Regions from separate parts of the Bradyrhizobium sp. A11 genome, predicted to be linked through region 1. Evidence: predicted binding sites of a transcription regulator. Region 1 holds the regulator's gene; each other region holds the start of a gene.
The links. Region 1 encodes PhoB, which activates phosphate uptake and scavenging genes when phosphate is short. Its sites were predicted from a motif close to TGTCATNNANCTGTCAT; they were not measured.
Positions count from the first base shown of each region.

Region 2: a site for PhoB is predicted at 5,029-5,045, ahead of phnF (phosphonate metabolism transcriptional regulator PhnF). Genes of this name have one in related genera too.
Region 3: a site for PhoB is predicted at 3,737-3,753, ahead of ugpB (sn-glycerol-3-phosphate ABC transporter substrate-binding protein UgpB). Genes of this name have one in related genera too.

Region 1 is NZ_CP149509.1:466,360-473,177, reverse strand. Features, by position in the region: gene WI560_RS02095 (Hsp33 family molecular chaperone) at 1-997, opposite strand, end outside; gene argF (ornithine carbamoyltransferase) at 1,287-2,222, opposite strand; gene WI560_RS02085 (aspartate aminotransferase family protein) at 2,222-3,430, opposite strand; gene WI560_RS02080 (GcrA family cell cycle regulator) at 3,900-4,409, shown strand; gene phoB (phosphate regulon transcriptional regulator PhoB) at 4,671-5,378, opposite strand; gene phoU (phosphate signaling complex protein PhoU) at 5,402-6,118, opposite strand; gene pstB (phosphate ABC transporter ATP-binding protein PstB) at 6,130-6,818, opposite strand, start outside.
Region 2 is NZ_CP149509.1:625,553-632,370, reverse strand. Features, by position in the region: gene WI560_RS02925 (alpha-D-ribose 1-methylphosphonate 5-triphosphate diphosphatase) at 1-372, opposite strand, end outside; gene phnL (phosphonate C-P lyase system protein PhnL) at 384-1,082, opposite strand; gene phnK (phosphonate C-P lyase system protein PhnK) at 1,105-1,902, opposite strand; gene WI560_RS02910 (alpha-D-ribose 1-methylphosphonate 5-phosphate C-P-lyase PhnJ) at 1,895-2,791, opposite strand; gene WI560_RS02905 (carbon-phosphorus lyase complex subunit PhnI) at 2,788-3,891, opposite strand; gene phnH (phosphonate C-P lyase system protein PhnH) at 3,895-4,503, opposite strand; gene phnG (phosphonate C-P lyase system protein PhnG) at 4,508-4,972, opposite strand; gene phnF (phosphonate metabolism transcriptional regulator PhnF) at 5,080-5,808, shown strand; gene phnE (phosphonate ABC transporter, permease protein PhnE) at 5,940-6,785, opposite strand; gene phnE (phosphonate ABC transporter, permease protein PhnE) at 6,782-6,818, opposite strand, start outside.
Region 3 is NZ_CP149509.1:88,432-95,249, reverse strand. Features, by position in the region: gene WI560_RS00490 (TIGR02300 family protein) at 1-234, shown strand, start outside; tRNA gene WI560_RS00485 (tRNA-Ala) at 329-404, shown strand; gene WI560_RS00480 (GIY-YIG nuclease family protein) at 840-1,082, shown strand; gene WI560_RS00475 (MarR family winged helix-turn-helix transcriptional regulator) at 1,089-1,550, opposite strand; gene WI560_RS00470 (organic hydroperoxide resistance protein) at 1,701-2,126, shown strand; gene WI560_RS00465 (CaiB/BaiF CoA transferase family protein) at 2,312-3,517, shown strand; gene ugpB (sn-glycerol-3-phosphate ABC transporter substrate-binding protein UgpB) at 3,808-5,124, shown strand; gene ugpA (sn-glycerol-3-phosphate ABC transporter permease UgpA) at 5,172-6,053, shown strand; partial or broken gene ugpE (sn-glycerol-3-phosphate ABC transporter permease UgpE) at 6,055-6,818, shown strand, end outside.

The DNA.
Region 1 (6,818 bases):
CGTGCGGGGTGAACTGGTAGACCGACGAGCAGAACTCGCAGGTCACGACCACCTTGTCGTCCTTGACCATCGCGGCGCGGTCGTCGGGCGAGAAGCTCTTGAGCATCGCGGCGACCGCATCGCGCGAGCAGGAGCACTGCGCCTTAAGAACCAGCGGATTGAACACCCGCACGCCGCGCTCATGGAACAGGCGGAACAGCAGCCGCTCGCCGGAGAGCTCGGGATCGATCAGCTCGACATCCTCGACCGTCTCGATCAGCGAACGCGCCTCGACCCAGGCATCGTCCTCGGTGACGGCATGCACCTCGACGCCGTCAGGCGCATCGCCCGGATGCAAGTCCGCCTGCCGCGCGCGCTCCGGCGCCTTCGGCAGAAACTGCATGAGCATGCCGCCGGCGCGCCAGCGATGCTTGCCGCCGTCGCTGGAGCGCCATTCCTCGCCGACCGCGAGACGCACCTTGGTCGGGATCTGCTCGGAGCGCAGGAAATATTCGTGGGCGGCGTCTTCCAGGCTGCCGCCATCGAGCGCGACCAGGCCCTGGTAGCGGCTCATGTCGGGGCCCTGGTCGATGGTCATGGCGAGATGACCGCGGCCGAGCAGCGCGCCGGAACGCATGCCGGATTCTTGGGCCTCGCCGAGACGCGCGGCATCGAAGCGGGCATAGGCGCGCAGGCGATCCGGCGCCTGGTAGTCCACCACCAGGAACGACACTGGACCGTCGGTCTGGGCCTGGAGAATGAAGCGCCCCTCGAATTTCAGCGCCGAGCCGAGCAGCGTCGTCAGCACGATGGCCTCGCCGAGCAGCTTGCCGACGGGCGCGGGATAATCGTGCTTGGTCAGGATGTCGTCGAGCGCCGGGCCAAGCCGCACCAGACGCCCGCGCACGTCGAGCGCATCGACCTCGTAGGGCAGCACGGCGTCATCGATCGGAATTGCGGATGGTGCGCGAACCGGGCCTTCGGACCCGGTCTTCATGTCAGGAGATTGGGAAACCATGGCGCTCTATCTGGGGTCGGAGGTGGGAAATGGAAGGGGCGCGGAGGTGGTGTGTTCCAGGTGCGGATTAAGCGGTGGCAAGCCGCTCAAATTCGATGTCGTCCCGGGGCGCGCGAAGCGCGAGCCCGGGATCCATAACCACAGGCTGCGATTTGGCGAAGACTGTTGGCGTCGCTCAGCCTGCCACAAGAGAGATTCCGCGGTATGGGTCCCGGATCGGCGCGCGCTTGTGGCGCGCTTGTCCGGGACGACAATTGTGTATGAGGCGGCAGCAGGGCCGCCAGCGCGGCTACTTCACCGCGTCGAAGCACCAGGCCAAGATGCCCTTCTGCGCGTGCAGGCGGTTTTCGGCCTCGTCGAACACGACCGATTGCGGGCCGTCGATCACTTCATCAGTGACCTCCTCGCCGCGGTGGGCGGGCAGGCAATGCATGAACAGGGCATCGGGCTTGGCGAGCGACATCAGCTTGCCGTTGACCTGGTAGGGCTTGAGCACGTTGTGGCGATGCTCGCCTTCCTTGTCGCCCATCGACACCCAGGTGTCGGTGACGACGCAATCGGCGCCGCGCACCGCGGCTTCCGGATCGGTGCCGAGCACGATCGGCGCGCCGGTCGCCTTGATCCAGTCGCGCATCGCCTTTTTCGGCGCGAGCTCCGGAGGGGTGGCGACGTTGAGCTGGAATTTGAAGCGCTCGGCGGCGTGGGCCCAGGACGCCAGCACGTTGTTGTCGTCACCGGTCCAGGCCACTATCTTGCCCTCGATCGGGCCGCGATGCTCCTCGTAGGTCATGAGGTCGGCCATCACCTGGCAGGGATGCGAGCGCCGCGTCAGGCCGTTGATGACGGGCACGGTGGCGTTGGCCGCAAGCTCGAGCAGCGCATCGTGATTGAGGATGCGGATCATGATGGCGTCGACATAGCGCGACAGCACGCGGGCGGTGTCGGCGATGGTCTCGCCGCGGCCGAGCTGCATCTCGGCGCCGGTGAGCATGATCGCCTCGCCGCCGAGCTGGCGCATGCCGACGTCGAACGACACCCGGGTCCGCGTCGAGGGACGCTCGAAGATCATCGCCAGCGTCTTGCCTTCGAGCGGCCGCACCGGCTGATGCGCCTTCTGCTTCGCCTTCATCGCGCTCGACGCGGCGAGCATGCGCTTGAGCTCCGACAAGGGCAGCTCGTTGATGTCGAGGAAGTGCTTCGGCGTCTTGGTCGGGGACTTGCTCATCAGCTTGCCGCCCGCTTGCTCTGGCCGGCCGACAATGCGGTGCAGGCCCGCTCCAGCCGCCCGACGCTGTCCTCGATCTCGGCTTCGGTGACGATCAAGGGCGGCAGGAAGCGCACGACATTGTCGCCGGCCCCGACGGTCAGGAGCTTTTCGTCGCGCAAGGCGGCGACCAGGTCGCCCGAGGGCACGACGGCCTTGATGCCGATCAGGAGGCCCTCGCCGCGCACCTCGCTGACGATGTCGGGGTGACGGTCGATCACCGAGGCGAGCTTCTGCTTGAGCAGCAGCGACATCTTCTGCACGTGGTCGAAGAAGCCGGGCTTAAGCATGACGTCGAGCACGGCGTTGGCCGCCGAGATCGCCAGCGGATTGCCGCCGAAGGTCGAGCCGTGCGAGCCGGGCCCCATGCCGGCCGCCGCGTCCGCGGTCGCCAGCACGGCGCCGATCGGGAAGCCGCCGCCGAGCGCCTTCGCCAGCGACATCACGTCAGGCGTGACGCCGGTGCGCCGATACGCGAACAGATCGCCGGCACGGCCCATGCCGGTCTGCACCTCGTCGAAGGCGAGCAGCAGGCCCTTCTCGTCGCAAAGCTGGCGGAGCGCCTTGAGGAACGCCGGCGGTGCCGAACGCACGCCGCCCTCGCCCTGGATCGGCTCGATCAGGATACCGGCGGTGTCGGGCCCGATCGCCTTCTTGACGGCTTCGAGGTCGCCATGCGGCACCTGGTCGAAGCCGTCCATCGGCGGACCGAACCCTTCGAGATATTTTGCCGATCCGGTCGCAGCGAGCGTCGCCAGCGTGCGGCCGTGGAAGGCGCCCTCGAAGGTGATGATGCGGTAACGCTCCGGATGCCCCTTGGAGAAGTGATGATGGCGCACCAGCTTGATCACGCCCTCCAGCGCCTCGGCGCCGGAATTGCAGAAGAACACCAGGTCGGCAAAACTCTCGTGGCACAGGCGCGCGGCGAGCTTCTCGCCGTCCGGGCTCTGGAACAGGTTCGACATGTGCCACAGCTTCGTCGCCTGCTCCTGCAACGCCTTGATCAGATGCGGGTGGCAATGGCCGAGCGCATTGACGGCGACGCCCGAGGTGAAATCGAGATAGCGATCGCCATTGGTTGCGATCAGCCAGCAGCCTTCGCCGCGTTCAAAACCGAGGTTGGCCCTGGCGAAAACGGGGAGCAAATGCGGGGCTGCGCTGTTAGTCATGACGGCCACTTGATGTTGCGGACGGTGTGAGGCGTGCATTGCGCAACGCACCATCCACCGGCCCGGAAAACGAAACGTGCCGCCTTTTAAGGGCGGCACGCACGACTATCTTAGGCCTGGTGAAACGGGTGTCAATGCCGCCCGAAAGCCCCAGAAAACGGTGGTGAAACGGTGATTCCGTAGTCTTGCGGTCGCGATTTTGCGGGTTTTTCACCACGGAACATGTGGAAGCGAGTCGGCGGACTCTTGCGCGTGAGTCACGCCATATTGTAGCGTTTGGATTGTCAGATACGACATCTCGTGCGGCAGTTCTGATCCCAAGAGTCCTCATGTACCGGCGTAAACGTTCGGGCGTCAGTTGCGCGCCCGGCGAGCCCTAAGGGATTCGAGCGGCACGGGTTTTTCGAGGCTTAGGCATTCGCCGCACGGACCGCCAGGATGGCAGCCGCGCGGCGAGGGAAAGGGTGCAATGACGGTTTTGACCTGGTCCGACGATCGCGTCGAGCAGCTGAAAAAGCTCTGGGAGGCCGGATTGTCGGCCAGCCAGATCGCAGCAGAGCTCGGCAATGTGACCCGCAATGCCGTGATCGGCAAAGTGCACAGGCTCGGCCTGTCCGGCCGCGCCAAGAGCCCTTCGTCGGCCGCGCCCCGGCCGCGCAAGGCGCGTCCCGCCCAGCACATGATGCGGGTGACGCGCCCCATCGCGCGCGGCAACACCGCGCTGGCGCAGGCCTTCGAGGTCGAGGTCGAGGCCGAACCCGTCACCTACGACAACGTGGTGCCGATGAGCCAGCGGCTGTCGCTGCTCGAATTGAACGAGGCGACCTGCCACTGGCCGGTGGGCGATCCCTCGAGCCCGGATTTCTTCTTCTGCGGCGGCAAGGCCCTGTCCGGCCTGCCCTATTGCGCCCAGCACTCGCGCGTGGCGTATCAGCCGGCGGCGGATCGGCGCCGCGCGGCACCGAAGCCCACGCGCTGAGCGAGATTTAGCTGATCGCAAACGCGGCAGTCGTCACACGACGGCGCCTCAAGACATCCGATGTCGTCCCGGACAAGCGCGCCACAAGCGCGCGCAGATCCGGGACCCATAGCCACCGCAGGATGTGGTTAGGGGGACTCGGAGTTACCTATTTCGTGTAACAATCACTTGCTGTGGTTATGGATCCCGGATCTGCGCTGACGCTTGTCCGGGACGACACCGATACTGTGGCGGCAACTCGCTAGACCACCTCACCCGCCCTTACGTCTGCTCCGCCTTCGCGAAGCGATCGTCCAGTGCGTAGCCGGCGCCGCGGACGGTGCGGATCGGGTCCTGCTCGCGGCCGAGATTGAGCAGCTTGCGCAGGCGGCCGATATGGACGTCAACGGTGCGCTCGTCGATGTAGATGTCGCGGCCCCAGACGCTGTCGAGCAGCTGCTCGCGCGAGAACACGCGGCCGGGATGCTCCAGGAAGAACTCCAGCAGGCGATATTCGGTCGGGCCGAGATCGATCGGGCGGCCGGAGCGCGCGACGCGGCGCTTGTCGCGATCGAGCTCGATGTCGCCATAGGCCAGCACGGTCGCGAGCCGCTCGGGGCTGGCGCGCCTGAGCAGGCCCTTCACGCGCGCCAGCAGCTCCGGCACCGAGAACGGCTTGACGATGTAGTCGTCGGCGCCGGTCGCAAGGCCGCGCACCCGCTCGCTCTCCTCGCCGCGCGCGGTGAGCATGATGATCGGCAGCTGCTTGGTCTCGGGCCGGGTGCGCAGGCGCCGGCACAGCTCGATGCCGGAGAGGCCCGGCAGCATCCAGTCGAGCACGATCAGATCGGGAATGTGTTCCTTGAGGCGGGTGTCGGCGTCGTCGCCGCGCATCACCGTCTCGACGTCATAGCCGTCGCCTTCGAGGTTGTAACGCAGAAGCTCGGTGAGAGCTTCCTCGTCCTCAACCACCATAATGCGTGCGCCCATGTTGTCGTCGCTCCTTGAGGTCTTCAGGTATTCGGGATCGTCGTGGCGAACGTGGTCATGTCGCCCTTCGGCCGCTTGTCGGTGATCGCCTGGCCCTCGATCATGTAGAACACGGTCTCGGCGATGTTGGTGGCGTGGTCGCCGATGCGCTCGATGTTCTTGGCGCAGAACATCAGATGGATGCAGAACGAGATGTTGCGCGGATCCTCCATCATGTAGGTGAGGAGCTCGCGGAACAGCGAGGTGCAGATCGCGTCGACCTCCTCGTCGCCCTTCCACACCGCCATCGCCGCCGGCAGATCGTGCGCGGCATAGGCGTCGAGCACGCTCTTGACCTGCTGCTGCACCAGGTCGGTCATGTGCTCCAGGCCGCGGAACAGCTTGAGCGGATGGAAGTCGGTCTCCAGCGCGGCGACGCGCTTGCCCATGTTCTTGGCGAGGTCGCCGATGCGCTCGAGGTCGGTCGCAACGCGCATGGCGCCGACGATCTCGCGCAGGTCCACCGCCATCGGCTGGCGGCGGGCGATGGTGAGCACGGCGCGCTCCTCGATGCGCTTCTGCAGCGCGTCGAGATCGGCGTCGATGGCGACGACGCGCTGGCCGAGCGCGACGTCGCGGCGGATCAGCGCATCGACGGAATCGACGATCATGCGCTCGGCGATGCCGCCCATCTCGGCGACCAGGCGCGTGAGCTCCTGGAGGTCGGTGTCGAAGGCCTTTGCGGTATGTTCGGTACCCATGTTGCGTCTCCTCAGCCGAACCGGCCGGTGATGTAGTCCTGCGTCCGCCGGTCGGTCGGCGACGTGAAGATCTTGCTGGTGTCGTCGAACTCGATCAGCTCGCCGAGATACATGAAGGCGGTCTTGTCGGAGACGCGCGCCGCCTGCTGCATGTTGTGGGTGACGATCGCGATCGTGTAGTTCTCGGACAATTCCTGGATCAGCTCCTCGACCTTGGCGGTCGAGATCGGGTCGAGCGCCGAGCAGGGCTCGTCGAACAGGATCACCTCGGGCCGCACCGCGACGGTGCGGGCGATGCAGAGGCGCTGCTGCTGGCCGCCGGAGAGCGACAGACCGGAGGCGTTGAGCTTGTCCTTGACCTCGTTCCACAGCGCGCCGCCGCGCAGCGCCTTCTCGACGCGGTCGTCCATCTCGGACTTGGAGATCTTCTCGTAGAGGCGGATGCCGAAGGCGATGTTCTCGTAGATCGTCATCGGGAACGGGGTCGGCTTCTGGAACACCATGCCGACCCGGGCGCGCATCAGGTTGAGGTCGAGCTTGGGGTCGAGGATGTTGGTGTGGTCAAGCAGCAGCTGGCCGGTGGCGCGCTGGCCCGGATAGAGGTCGTACATCCGGTTGAAGATGCGCAGCAGGGTCGACTTGCCGCAGCCGGACGGGCCGATGAAGGCGGTGACGCGGTTGGTGCCGAGCGCCAGGTTGA
Region 2 (6,818 bases), 160 kb from region 1:
GGCGGCGGCAAGCACGCCGGCGCGGCCGTCGACCTCCTCGGCGCCATCCTCGCGCCAGACCCGGAGCGAATCGAACACGGTGGTGATCCCCGACGTGGCGAGCTGGCCGTCATAGGAGACCACCGCCGCGACCGGATTCCAGAACACCTTCGGCCGCGGCACGTAGTGGGCTTCGAGATGGTCGGTGTGAAGCTCGATCAGGCCGGGCATGACGAGATCGCCGCCGGCATCCTCGGCACCTGCGGGCGCCCGGCCCTCGCCGATCTCGGCAATGCGGCCATTGGCAAGAGCCAGCCAACCCCGCTCGATCACCCGGTCGGCCAGCACGATCCTGGCGTTGGCGATCACAATGTCCTTCGGCTTGGCGTTCATTTCCCTGTCCCTCAGGCCGCGGCGGCAAAGCTGGTGACGTCGACGATGCGGTCGGCAATCAGATGCCGGATTTCGTCGTCATGGACAATGGCGACCATGGCGACGCCCCGGCGCTTCTTCTCGGCAATCAGCTCGACCACGACAGCGCGGTTGGCGGCATCGAGCGAGGCGGTCGGCTCGTCGAGCAGCAGGATCGGCAGGTCCGAAATGAAGCCGCGCGCGATGTTGACGCGCTGCTGCTCGCCGCCGGAGAAGGTCGCGGGCGGCAGCCGCCACAGCCGGTCGGGGATGTTGAGACGATGCAGCAGCTCGCCGGCACGGGCCTGTGCGTCGGCGCGGGCCGCGCCGTTCACGATCAGCGGCTCGGCGACGACGTCGATGGTGGCGACGCGCGGCACCGCCCGCAGGAACTGGCTGACATAGCCGATGGTGGCGCGGCGGACGTTGAGCACCTGGCGCGGCTCGGCGCTGGCAAGATCGATCAACCCTCCGCGATGGCGGATGCCGATCCGGCCGGAATCGCAGCGGTAATTGCCGAAGATCATCTTCAGGATCGACGACTTGCCGGCGCCCGACGGACCGGACAGCACCACGCATTCACCTGGATTGACCTGGAAGGTCACGCCGCGCACCACCGGCAGCTCGATGCCGCCCTGCAGGTGCATCGTGAAGGTCTTGTTGGCATCGGCGACGTCGATCATGGCGGTCATTGCAAAACCCATATCGAGAGACTCATGGCGGCAGAATCGAGGAGACGAGAAGTTGCGTATAGGGCTCGCGCGGATCGTCGAGAACCTGGTCGGTGAGACCGGTTTCGATGACCCTGCCGCCCTTCATCACCATCACCCGGTGAGACAGCAACCGCGCCACCGCGAGATCGTGGGTGACGATGATGACGGCAAGATGCAGCTCGGCGACGAGGCTGCGCAGGAGATCGAGCAGGCGGGCCTGCACGGAGACGTCGAGGCCGCCGGTCGGCTCGTCCATGAACACCAGCCGCGGCTCGGTGACGAGGTTGCGCGCGATCTGGAGGCGCTGGCGCATGCCGCCGGAATAGGTGCGCGGCGCATCGTCGATGCGCGCGACGTCGATCTCGACGCGGGCGAGCCAGTCCGACGCGGTGTCGCGGATGCGGCCGTAATGGTTCCAGCCCACCGCCATCAGCCGCTCGCCGACATTGGCGCCGGCCGATACCGCCATGCGCAGGCCCTGCGCGGGATCCTGGTGCACGAAGCCCCAGTCGGTGCGGAACAGGAAGCGCCGCTCGGCCTCGCCGAGCGTGGCGAGATCGCGGGTGACGCCGTCGCGCATGCGGTAGGAGACGTGGCCGCCGCTGGCCGCAAGCTGGCCCGACAGCAGCTGGAGCAGCGTCGACTTGCCGGAGCCGGATTCGCCGACGATCGCCAGCACCTCGCCGGGATAGAGCGCGAACGAGACGTCACGGCACGCGGCGATGCGGCCGAACGACTTGCTGAGCGACGTCGCGACCAGCAGCGGTTCGTCGTTCTCGCGCATCTCTGGATCAGCCATTCGCGCCTCCTTGCGCCTTCTCCTTGTACGGCGCGGCGCTGAGGCTGCCGTGATGGCCCGCGGCCTGGCGGCCCTCGCAGTAATCGGTGTCGGAGCAGACGAACATGCGGCTACCCTTGTCGTCGGTGACGATCTCGTCGAGATAGGAATTTTCTGCGCCGCACAGCGCGCAGGGCGCGTTGAAGCGATAGGGCTCGAACGGGTGATCCTCGAAATCGAGCGACACCACCTGCGTGTAGGGCGGGATCGCGTAGATGCGCTTCTCGCGGCCGGCGCCGAACAGCTGCAGCGCCGGGCAATTGTCCATCTTGGGATTGTCGAATTTCGGCGTCGGCGAGGGATCCATCACGTAGCGCGCGTTCACTTTCACCGGATAGGCGTAGGCGGTGGCGATGTGGCCGAAGCGGGCGATGTCCTCATAGAGCTTCACATGCATCAGGCCGTATTCGGCCAGCGCGTGCATGCGCCGCGTCTCGGTCTCGCGCGGCTCGAGGAAGCGCAGCGGCTCCGGGATTGGCACCTGATAGACCAGGACCTGGTTCTCGCTCAGCGCCGCCTCGGGAATGCGGTGGCGGGTCTGGATCACAGTCGCCTCCTCCGTCGCCGTGGTGGTGGCGACGCCCGCGGTCTTGGCGAAGAATTTCCGGATCGAGATCGCGTTGGTGGTGTCGTCGGAGCCCTGGTCAATCACCTTGAGCACGTCGGAAGGACCGAGGATCGCGGCGGTCACCTGCACGCCGCCGGTGCCCCAGCCATAGGGCATCGGCATTTCGCGGCTGGCGAACGGCACCTGATAACCGGGGATTGCGATCGCCTTGAGGATGGCGCGGCGGATCATCCGCTTGGTCTGCTCGTCGAGATAGGCGAAATTATAGGCCGGCGCGTTCATTCCGCGGCCTCCTTCATGGCTTCGGGCGTTTGTACCTCCGCGAACTCCTTCCGCAGCTTGCGCAGCAGGCCGAGCTCGGACTGGAAGTCGACATAATGCGGCAGCTTGAGATGCTCGACGAAGCCGGTCGCCTGGACGTTGTCCGAATGCGACATCACGAATTCCTCGTCCTGCGCGGGGGCACGCACCTCCTCGCCGAGCTCGCGGGCGCGCAGCGCCCGATCGACCAGCGCCATCGACATGGTCTTGCGCTCGCTCTGCCCGAAGGCGAGGCCATAGCCGCGGGTGAAGCACGGCGCCTCGGTCGCCGAGCCCTTGAACTGGTTGACCATCTGGCATTCGGTCAGCTCGATCGCACCGAGCGGCACGGCGAAGCCCGCGTCCTCCGCGAAGAACTCGACCTCGACCTCGCCGAATCGGATCTCGCCGGCAAAGGGATGGTTGCGGCCGTAGCCGCGCTGCGTGGAATAGCCCATCGCCAGCAAGAACCCTTCGTCACCGCGCGCCAGATTCTGCAGCCGCAGGTCGCGGTCCGCCGGAAAATTCAGCGGCTCGCGGGTGAGATCGCCGACGCCGACGCCCTCCTCGGCCTGCGGCGAGGATTCGATCAAGCCGTCGCGGCCGAGAATATCCGTCACGCGCGGCGTCGGCGCCGTGGATGCGTCGGCCGTGGCCGGTGTCTCCGGCGCAAAGCCTTGCGCGAGCGAGGGATCGAGCAGGCGGTGCGTGTAGTCGAAGGTGGGGCCGAGGATCTGGCCGCCGGGAATGTCCTTGAAGGTCGAGGACACCCGCCGCTGCACCCGCATCGCGCCGGTGTCGACCGGCTCGCTGGCGCCGAAACGCGGCAGCGTGGCGCGGAAGGCGCGCACCAGGAAGATCGCCTCGATCAGGTCGCCGCGCGCCTGCTTGATCGCCAGCGCCGCGAGCTCGCGATCGTAGAGCGAACCTTCGCTCATGACGCGATCGACGGCGAGGCCGAGCTGCTCCGAGATCTGGTCGAGCCTGACCTCCGGAACGCTTTGGTCGCCGCGCCGCTTGTGGGCGAGCAGGCGATGGGCGTTGTCGATGGCGCGTTCGCCGCCTTTGACTGCGACATACATGCTTCAGCTTCCCTTGCTCACGACGCGCGTGGTGCGGGGGATCGCGACCAACGCGTCATCGGCGACCAGCACGACATCGATGCCGCGCGGAAACAGCGCCTCGTTGACCTGCAGGCGCTCGAACAGATCGAACGGCTTGATTGACGCCTCGAGCCTCGCGGCGCCGTCGATGCCGGGACCGCGCAGCTCGAAGCTGCGGCCCGCGTCGAGGCTCTCCACCTGGAGGATGATCGTGGTGGAGCGATCCGGATATTCGCTGGTGCCGAGCGCGAAACGTTCGAGCGGCGGAAGCGCGGCGCCGTCGCTGATCAGCGCGAAGCTCGCCACCGAGCTATCCTGCACCAAGGGCGCGCCGGTGTGGAATTTGAGCCATTTCGCCGCGTCCGGGCTCGCCGCCATCCGCGCGTCGAGCCAGAGCGGCGTGTCGTGGTCGAACAGCGTCAGCGCGATCGCGGCGGTGCCGCGCATCATTGTATCAGGCGCCCCCGCCATCGGCACGATGCGCTGGACCGAGCCAGGCCGCGCCATCGCGTCCATCACCGAGCGAAAGGTCGATTGCGCCGACAGCACCTTGTCGGCGAATCCCGGCGGCAATTCTGCAATCGTGGTCATGATCTCAGCCCTCACCGCGCACCATGGTGTAGAAATCAACCTTCGTCGCGGCGGTCTCGGCCGCGGCCTGCTTGCGGCGAATCATAAGCTGCTCACGCAACGGCGCGATTACATCCCGTTCCATCGCGCCGCCGAAGTCGCGGGACTGCACCAGCGCATCGCACAATGCGATCAGCCGCGCCTTCTCGCCGTCGCGCCCGAGCGTGTAGCCGAAACCGACCTCCCCGCTCGCGAGCTTCACGGCTGCGCGCGACACGGTGGCTTCGCCGAGATTGAACGGCGCGCCGTCGCCGCCGACCCGGCCGCGCAGCATGACAAGGCCGTTTTCCGGCGCCCGCAGGTCCTGATGGTCAGGGATGCTTAAGTCGCGGAGGCGGGCGGCGATCTCGCCCGCCTCCGCGTGCGCCAGCACGGCCATCGCGGCCTTGCGCTGGGCTTGCTGGTTGTTGTGCTGGGTCACCTGGTCCACCGAACTTGCCGCATCGAAGTTGTCTATGATAATAGACAACTTCATACGGACGCGCCATGACTGTTTCGTGACAAGTGCGTGATTTCTGGGCTAGGCTGACCGGCGATATGAGCATGCAAGACACTGCATCGTCCGGCGTCGCGCTGTGGCGCCTCGTTGCCGACGGCATCGAGCGCGGCATCGCCGACGGCCGCTTCGCGGCCGGCGACAAATTGCCGGGCGAGATGGAGATCGCCGAAACCTATCGCGTCAACCGCCACACCGTGCGGCGCGCGCTGGCAGCCCTCGCCGAGCGCGGCCTGGTGCGCGCCGAACGCGGCAGCGGCACTTATGTCGAGGCGCAAAAGCTCGCTTATCCCCTGCGCTCGCGCACGCGGTTCTCCGAGATCGTCGGTGCGGGCGGCCGCGAGCCGCGCGGCCAGCTGATCGAGGCCTCCGACGACGTCGCCACCCGCGAGTTGGCGCGCGAGCTGAGCCTGAAAGCCGGCGCGCCCCTGGTGCGGATCGAGGCGATCCGCCTCGCCGACCGCACCCCGATCTGCGTCTCCACCACCTGGCTGTCGGCCGAGCTGTTCCCGAATGCGGGGGCCGTGTTCGCGGCGACGCGCTCGATGACGAAACTGCTCGCGCATTACGGCGTGCGCGACTATCGCCGCGGCGCGACCCGGATCACCGCCGGCATCGTGGACGCCACCGACGCGGCCCGGCTGGATCTCGCACTGGGACGCCCGATCCTGGTGGTCGACGCCACCGACCACGATCTCCAGGGCAAGCCGCTGATGACCAAGCATTCGCGTTTCGCGGCGGAGCGGGTGGAGTTTTTGGTGGAGTCGTAGCTCCTCTGCCAATTGAAGTGAGAGGCGCCGTAGGGTGGGCAAAGCGGAGCGTGCCCACGACCTTGATCATGTCGGAGAAAATTCGTGGGCACGGCGCAAGTGCGCCTTTGCCCACCCTACGGCACCTGTGCTCACGCCACCGCCGGTCGCCCAATAATCGCAAAGCGCAGCTTGCCCGAGATGAAATCGATCGCGGCGACCGCGACCAGGATCATCAGGATCAGGAATGACACTTTCTGCCATTCCAGCACGCGGATCTGCTCGGCGAGTTGCAGGCCAATGCCGCCGGCGCCGACGATGCCGATGATGGTCGCCGAGCGGGTGTTGGATTCGATGTAGTAGAGCACCTGGCCGGCGATGACGGGCAGCACCTGCGGCATCAGGCCGAAGCGGATCTCGTGCAGAGCACTGCCGCCGGAGGCGCGGATGCCCTCGACCTGCTTCTGGTCGGCACCCTCGATCGCCTCCGAGAACAACTTGCCGAACGCACCGAAATCCGACACGGCGATCGCCAGCACCCCGGCAAACGGCCCGAGGCCCACGACATTGATCCACACCAGCGCCCAGATCAGGGTGTCGACGCCGCGGATCGAATCCAGCACGCGGCGAACCGGAAAGCGGAGAATGCTCGACGGCACCACGTTGCGTGCTGCAAGCAGGCTGACGGGGAGCGCGAACACGGCGGCCAGCGTGGTGCCGAGCAGCGCAATCGACAGCGTCTCGCCGAGCGCCTTGAGATAGACCGGCAGCGAGGAGCCGGGATCCGGCGGGATCATCATCAAAGTGATCCAGCCGAGCTGGCTGAGGCCGGCGAAGAACCGCGACGGCGAGAAGTCGAGATCGACCAGGCCGTAGATCAGGATCGCGAACGCCGCGACGATCATGGCCGGCATCGCGAGCCGCGCCGAAGCGGGACGGTCGAACACGTCGGGGTAGCGGGCGCGAAGCTCTCGCGGATCGACCTCGTGCGGCGTCACGTCCGCGCCTCCTTGCCGAACAGGCGGCCGCGC
Region 3 (6,818 bases), 380 kb from region 1:
GATGCTGCGCCCGAGCCGGCAGAGGTCGAAGAGGTTTCGCTCGAGGAAGCCGACGCCGAGGAGAACACCGGCAAGGTCAAGGCCGTGGTGCCCGAGTCGGAGGACGATATCGAGGTCGACGAGACCCTCGATGACGACGATGACGATGATTCGACCTTCATTGCCGACGAGGAAGAGGGCGATGAGGACGTGACCGACATCATTGGTGATGTCGGAGGTGATGAAGAGACTTGAGATCAGTCCTGATCTGTGAAAAAGGGTGCACCGCGCGAGTCGCCAGGACTCGCCGGTTGGGGTGATCCACCAGATTCACCCCGTCAAGGACTAAGGGGCCATAGCTCAGCTGGGAGAGCGCTTGCATGGCATGCAAGAGGTCGGCGGTTCGATCCCGCCTGGCTCCACCACGCTTCGCCCTTCGGGCTCCGCGTGGCGCAGCCACGTCGGAGCCAGAAGGGCGAAGCGTGGTGTCCGGCGTAGCCCGAAGGGCGAAGACGGACTGGTGACAATTCCGATCAATTCTATCGACGATCCATGTGGAAGCCGCCAATATAGGGCAACCCTCTGTCGGCGCTACGCGTGGCGCAGCCACGTCGGAGCCAGAAGGGCGAAGCGTGGTGTCCGGCGTAGCCCGAAGGGCGAAGACGGACTGGTGACAATTCCGATCAATTCTATCGACGATCCATGTGGAAGCCGCCAATATAGGGCAACCCTCTGTCGGCGCTACGCGTGGCGCAGCCACGTCGGAGCCAGAAGGGCGAAGCGTGGTGTCCGGCGTAGCCCGAAGGGCGAAGACGGACTGGTGAGGCCCCACCGAACGACTACCCGGGCGATAGCCGTCAATGTGGTACGTCTACATCCTTCGCAGCATCGAATTTCCTGAGCAGGAATACGTCGGCGCCACAGAGGATTTGAAGCGGCGGATTCCGGAGCACAATGCCGGCAAGTCCAGTCACACCGCCAAATTCAGGCCATGGAAGCTGATCTGGTACTGCGCCTTCCCTGATAAGCATAAGGCGCTCGCGTTCGAGGCTTACTTGAAGTCTCACTCTGGCCGGGCCTTCACGAAGAAGCGGCTTTCCTAGAACCCCCTACTCCCCGATCACCGCATTGAGCCGATCCCGCAACGCCACGATCTCGTCCTTCATCGCGACCAGTTCCGGCACCGAGCAGTGCGAGGCCGCCAGGATCGACTGTGGCACGCTGCGGGCTTTGTCCTTCAAGCCATGGCCCTGCGGCGTCAGGGCGATCAACACTTGGCGCTCGTCCTCGCTGGAGCGGGTGCGCTTGACGAGATGCGCCGCTTCCAGCCGCTTCAGCAGCGGCGTCAGCGTGCCCGAATCCAGGAACAGGCGCTCGCCGATGTCCTTGACCGGCACGTCGTCGCGCTCCCACAACACCAGCATCACCAGATATTGCGGATAGGTCAGGCCGAGCCGGTCCAGCAGCGGCTTGTAGATGCGGTTAAAGGCATGCGCGGCCGAATAGATCGCGAAGCAGATCTGGTTGTCGAGCCGCAGCGGCGCGTCCGCTGCCGATGATTTTCGGGGCATGGAGAATCTCCCGGGGTTTGCGGCATTGTGGCGCTCGGCGGCGGCACGTTCAATTGCGAACAATTAAATGTGAGGCTCTGCAATTTCAATTGCGCACAATACAATTGCCTGCAATATACATTGTACCCATCGAAATCCAGGGAGACGACAATGTCCGTGAACGTGCTCTACAAGACCAGCGCCAAGGCCACCGGCGGCCGCGACGGCCATGCTGCAACCCTCGACGGCGCGCTCGACGTCAAGCTGGCCACGCCGAAGGAGCTCGGCGGTGGCGGCGGCGCCGGCAACAATCCCGAGCAGCTGTTCGCGGCCGGCTATGCCGCCTGCTTCATCGGCGCGATGAAGTTCGTGGCCTCGCAGGGCGGCCCGAAGGTTCCGAATGACGCCTCCGTCACCTCGACCGTCGGCATCGGCCCGCGCTCCGCAGGCGGCTTCGGCCTCGATATCGACCTCGCGGTCTCGCTGCCGGGCCTTGCCCGCGCCGAGGCCGAGGCGCTGGTCGCAAAGGCCCACCAGGTGTGCCCCTATTCCAACGCCACCCGCGGCAATGTCGACGTTCGCCTGACGGTCGTCTGATCGAACGGCGGATTGGCTGGCCCGGGATCCCCCTCGGGCTGGCCGCTTCCGCCAGAATCCGCATTTGCCACGCCGCGGGATTGCCGCAACGGCGGCCGCATGCGGCCCTACGCCGGGAGCCATTGCTGCTCCCTGCAAACCTCGCTAGGCCTGTGATCAAACGTCGACACAGGGGAAGCGAAGGCATGAGTTCTGAAGCCGCCACAGGTGCCATGAGCGGACTGCGCGTCATCGATCTCACGCGCGTGCTCGGCGGCCCGTATTGCACCCAGATCCTCGCCGACCATGGCGCCGACGTGATCAAGGTCGAGCCGCCCGCCGGCGACGAGGTGCGTGAGTGGGGTCCCCCCTTCCATGAGGAGGACGCGGCCTATTTCGTCGGCATCAACCGCAACAAGCGCTCGATCGGCCTCGACCTCGCCTCGGAGGGCGGTCGCGTCGTGCTGCTGAAGATGCTGGAGACCGCCGACGTCCTGATCGAGAATTTCAAGCCGGGCACGCTGGAGAAATGGGGCATCGGCAACGACGTCCTCAGCAGGAAATTCCCGCGCCTCGTGCATTGCCGGATCTGCGGCTTCGGCGCCGACGGCCCGCGCGGCGGCAATCCCGGCTACGACGCCATCATCCAGGCCATGACCGGCATGATCGCCGCGACCGGCTCGCCCGAGAGCGGCCCGATGCGGATCGGCGTGCCCCTGGTCGACATCGGCACCGGGCTCTATGCCGCGATCGGCATCCTGATGGCGCTGTCGGAGCGGCAGCGCTCGGGCAAAGGCCAATTCCTGGAGACGACGCTGTACGAGACCGGCCTTGCCATCATGCATCCGCACACCGCGAACTATTTCATGCATGGCAAGCCGCCGTCGCTCACCGGCAACGAGCATCCGAACCTCGTGCCTTACGCGATCTTCCCGACCAAAACCGACAACATCTTCATCGGCGTCGGCAATGACGGTACCTTCCGCAAGCTCTGTAAGGAGATCGGCAAGCCGGAGCTCGGCACCGACCCGCGTTTCGCCCGCAACAAGGACCGCATCGCCAACCGCGGGGCGCTGCGCGCCGAGCTCGCCGCGGTGTTCAGCCAGCACGAGGCCGAGCCGCTCTGCAACCGCCTGCTCGCTGCGGGCCTGCCGGCAGGGCCGGTGCAGAAGATCGACCAGGCGCTGACCAACCCGCACACGATCGCGCGCGGCGATATCATCGAGAAGGACTGGTACAAGGGCGTGGCCTCGCCGATCCGGCTCGACCGCAGCAAGCCGAGCCTGCGCCTTCTGCCGCCGAAATTCAGCCAGCACGCAGCCGAGGTGCTGGGCGAGTTCGGCTACTCCAAGGCCGAGATCGACGCGATGGTCGAAAACGGCACGGTCTGCGGCCCTGAGCGCAAGCGCTGAGGTAGGCCAAACGTCGCTCGTCAAGGTGGTGCGCACCCTCTCCCGCTTGCGGGAGAGGTTTTCGAACTCGCGGCCCATCGTCCCGCAACTGCCCAATACCGCACTGCGGCGCGATCCACGCGGGTGCACCGCGAACGGAGGAGGCTGTCCGCATCGCCTTCGCCTATTTTCCGGCTTCCCTTTTCCAGCGCTTGCCGCTTTCGTTTCGGCCGCTTACACAGTCATGTGAACGTCATACGGCGCTGGTAGCGCAAGCGCTTCTTTAGTGACGGGCAAGGGAGGTTTTCTTGATGGCTCTTCGACATTTTGGTGCGGCGGCGGCTGTTGCACTCACGGTTGGTCTCGGCGCCTCGCCGGCGCTGGCCGTGACCGAAATCCAGTGGTGGCACGCGATGACGGGCGCCAACAACGACGTCATCGTCAAGCTCGCGAGCGACTTCAACGGTGCCCAGAGCGACTACAAGGTGATTCCGACCTACAAGGGCAACTACGCCGATACGATGAACGCCGGCATCGCCGCGTTCCGCGCCGGCAACGCGCCGCACATCATGCAGGTGTTCGAGGTCGGCACCGCCACCATGATGGCGGCGACCGGCGCCGTGAAGCCGGTCTACAAGCTGATGGCCGAGACCGGCGAGAAGTTCGATCCCAAGGCCTATCTGCCCGCGATCACCGGCTACTACTCGACCTCGAAGGGCGAGATGCTGTCCTTCCCCTTCAACTCGTCGTCGACGGTGATGTGGGTCAATCTCGACGCGCTGAAGAAGGCCAATGTCGAGATCCCGAAGACCTGGCCCGAGGTGTTCGACGCCGCCAAGAAGCTGAAGGCGGCCGGCCACGCCACCTGCGGCTTCTCCAACTCCTGGGTCACCTGGGTCAATCTGGAGCAGCTGTCGGCCTGGCACAACGTGCCCCTGTCGACCAAAGCCAACGGTCTCGACGGCTTCGACACCGTGCTGTCGTTCAACGGCCCGCTCCAGGTCAAGCACCTCGAAAACCTGGTCGAGCTCCAGAAGGACAAGACCTACGACTATGCCGGCCGCACCAACACCGGCGAAGGCCGCTTCACGTCGGGCGAATGCCCGCTCTACCTGACCTCGTCGGCGTTCTTCGGCAACGTCAAGGCGCAGGCCAAGTTCGCCTTCACCGCGGTGCCGATGCCTTATTATCCGGACGTCAAGGGCGCGCCGCAAAACTCGATCATTGGCGGCGCCTCGCTCTGGATCATGGGCGGCAAGTCGGCCGACGAGTACAAGGGCGTGGCGAAGTTCCTGACGTTCCTCTCCGATACGGATCGGCAGGTCTACATCCACAAATCGTCGGGCTATCTGCCGATCACCAAGGCGGCCTATGACAAGGCCAAGGCAGAGGGCTTCTACAAGGACCAGCCCTATCTCGAGACCCCGCTGCTCGAGCTGACCAACAAGGAGCCGACCGAGAATTCGCGCGGCCTGCGCCTCGGCAACATGGTGCAGCTCCGCGACGTCTGGGCGGAAGAAATCGAGCAGGCGCTGGCCGGCAAGAAGACTGCCAAGCAGGCGCTGGACGCGGCCGTCGAGCGCGGCAACACCATGCTGCGGCAGTTCGAAAAGACCGCCGTGAAGTAAGGCGACAAGCGGCAGGCCGGTCGCCCGGCCTGCCGCGCTGGGGCATCATGCAGAAGCAAGCCATTTTCCAGTCGAAGCTGTTGCCCTATGCGCTGGTTGCGCCGCAGCTCGCGATCGTCCTGATATTCTTCTATTGGCCCGCCTTGCAGGCGATGATCCAGTCGTTCCTGCTGCAGGACGCCTTCGGCCTGTCGACCACGTTCGTCTGGTTCGAGAACTATATCGACCTATTCAAGGACCCCGCCTATTTCGAGGCGATCCTGCGCACCTTCTTCTTTTCGTTCGCGATCGCGGTGTCGTCGCTGTCGTTTGCGCTGCTGCTTGCCGTGATGGCGGACAAGCCGCTGCGCGGCTCGATGCTCTACCGCACGCTGCTGATCTGGCCCTATGCGGTGGCGCCGCCGGTCGTCGGCGTGCTCTGGATCTTCATGCTGCATCCCTCGCTCGGCGTGCTCTCGCGCTACCTGCGCGCCCTCGGCGTCGACTGGAATCCGCTGCTCGACGGCAACCAGGCCGCGACCCTGATCATCCTCGCCGCCGCCTGGAAGCAGATCTCCTACAATTTCCTGTTCTTCCTCGCCGGCCTGCAGAGCATCCCTAAGAGCGTGATCGAGGCCGCCGCGATCGACGGCGCCCGCCCGATGCGGCGGTTCTGGACCGTGATTTTCCCGCTGCTGTCGCCGACCATCTTCTTCCTCCTGGTCGTCAACATCGTCTACGCCTTCTTCGACACGTTCGGCATCATCGACACCATGACCCGCGGCGGTCCGGGCAAGTCGACGGAGACGCTGGTCTACAAGGTCTATACCGACGGCCTGCTCGGGGGGAACCTCGGCAGCTCCGCGGCGCAATCGGTGATCCTGATGATCATGGTGATCGTGCTGACGGGCATCCAGTTCCGCTTCGTCGAACGCAAGGTGACCTACTGATATGGTCGAGGAAGAAGGCTTTCGGCGCTACATCGCCCACATCATCCTCTGGATCGGGATCGCGATCGTCGCCTTCCCGGTCTACCTCGCCTTCGTCGCGTCGACGCAGGATAACGCGGTGATCGCCAACGGCCAGATGTCGCTGCTGCCCGGCGGCCATTTCCTCCAGACTTATTACCAGACATCTTCGTCGGCACGAGCGGCTCGACCCGCGAGCCGGTCGGCAACATGATGCTGAACTCGCTGGTGATGGCGCTCCTGATCGCGGTCGGCAAGATCGCGATCTCGATCATCTCGGCCTATGCGATCGTGTATTTCCGCTTTCCGTTCCGGATGGCGCTGTTCTGGCTGATCTTCATCACGCTGATGTTGCCGGTCGAGGTGCGCATCTATCCGACCTACAAGATCGTCGCCGACCTGCACATGCTCGACAGCTATGCGGGCTTGTCGCTGCCATTGATCGCCTCGGCCACCGCGACGCTGCTGTTCCGCCAGTTCTTCATGACCGTGCCGGACGAACTGCTGGAAGCCTCCCGCATCGACGGCGCCGGCCCCTTCCGTTTCTTCTGGGATACGCTGCTGCCGCTGTCGCGCACCAACATGGCGGCGCTGTTCGTGATCCTGTTCATCCTCGGCTGGAATCAATATCTCTGGCCGCTCTTGATCACGACGCGCGACGATATGCAGACCATCCAGATCGGCATCCGCAAGATGATCACCACCACCGACGCGCTGACCGAATGGCCGATCGTGATGGCAACCGCC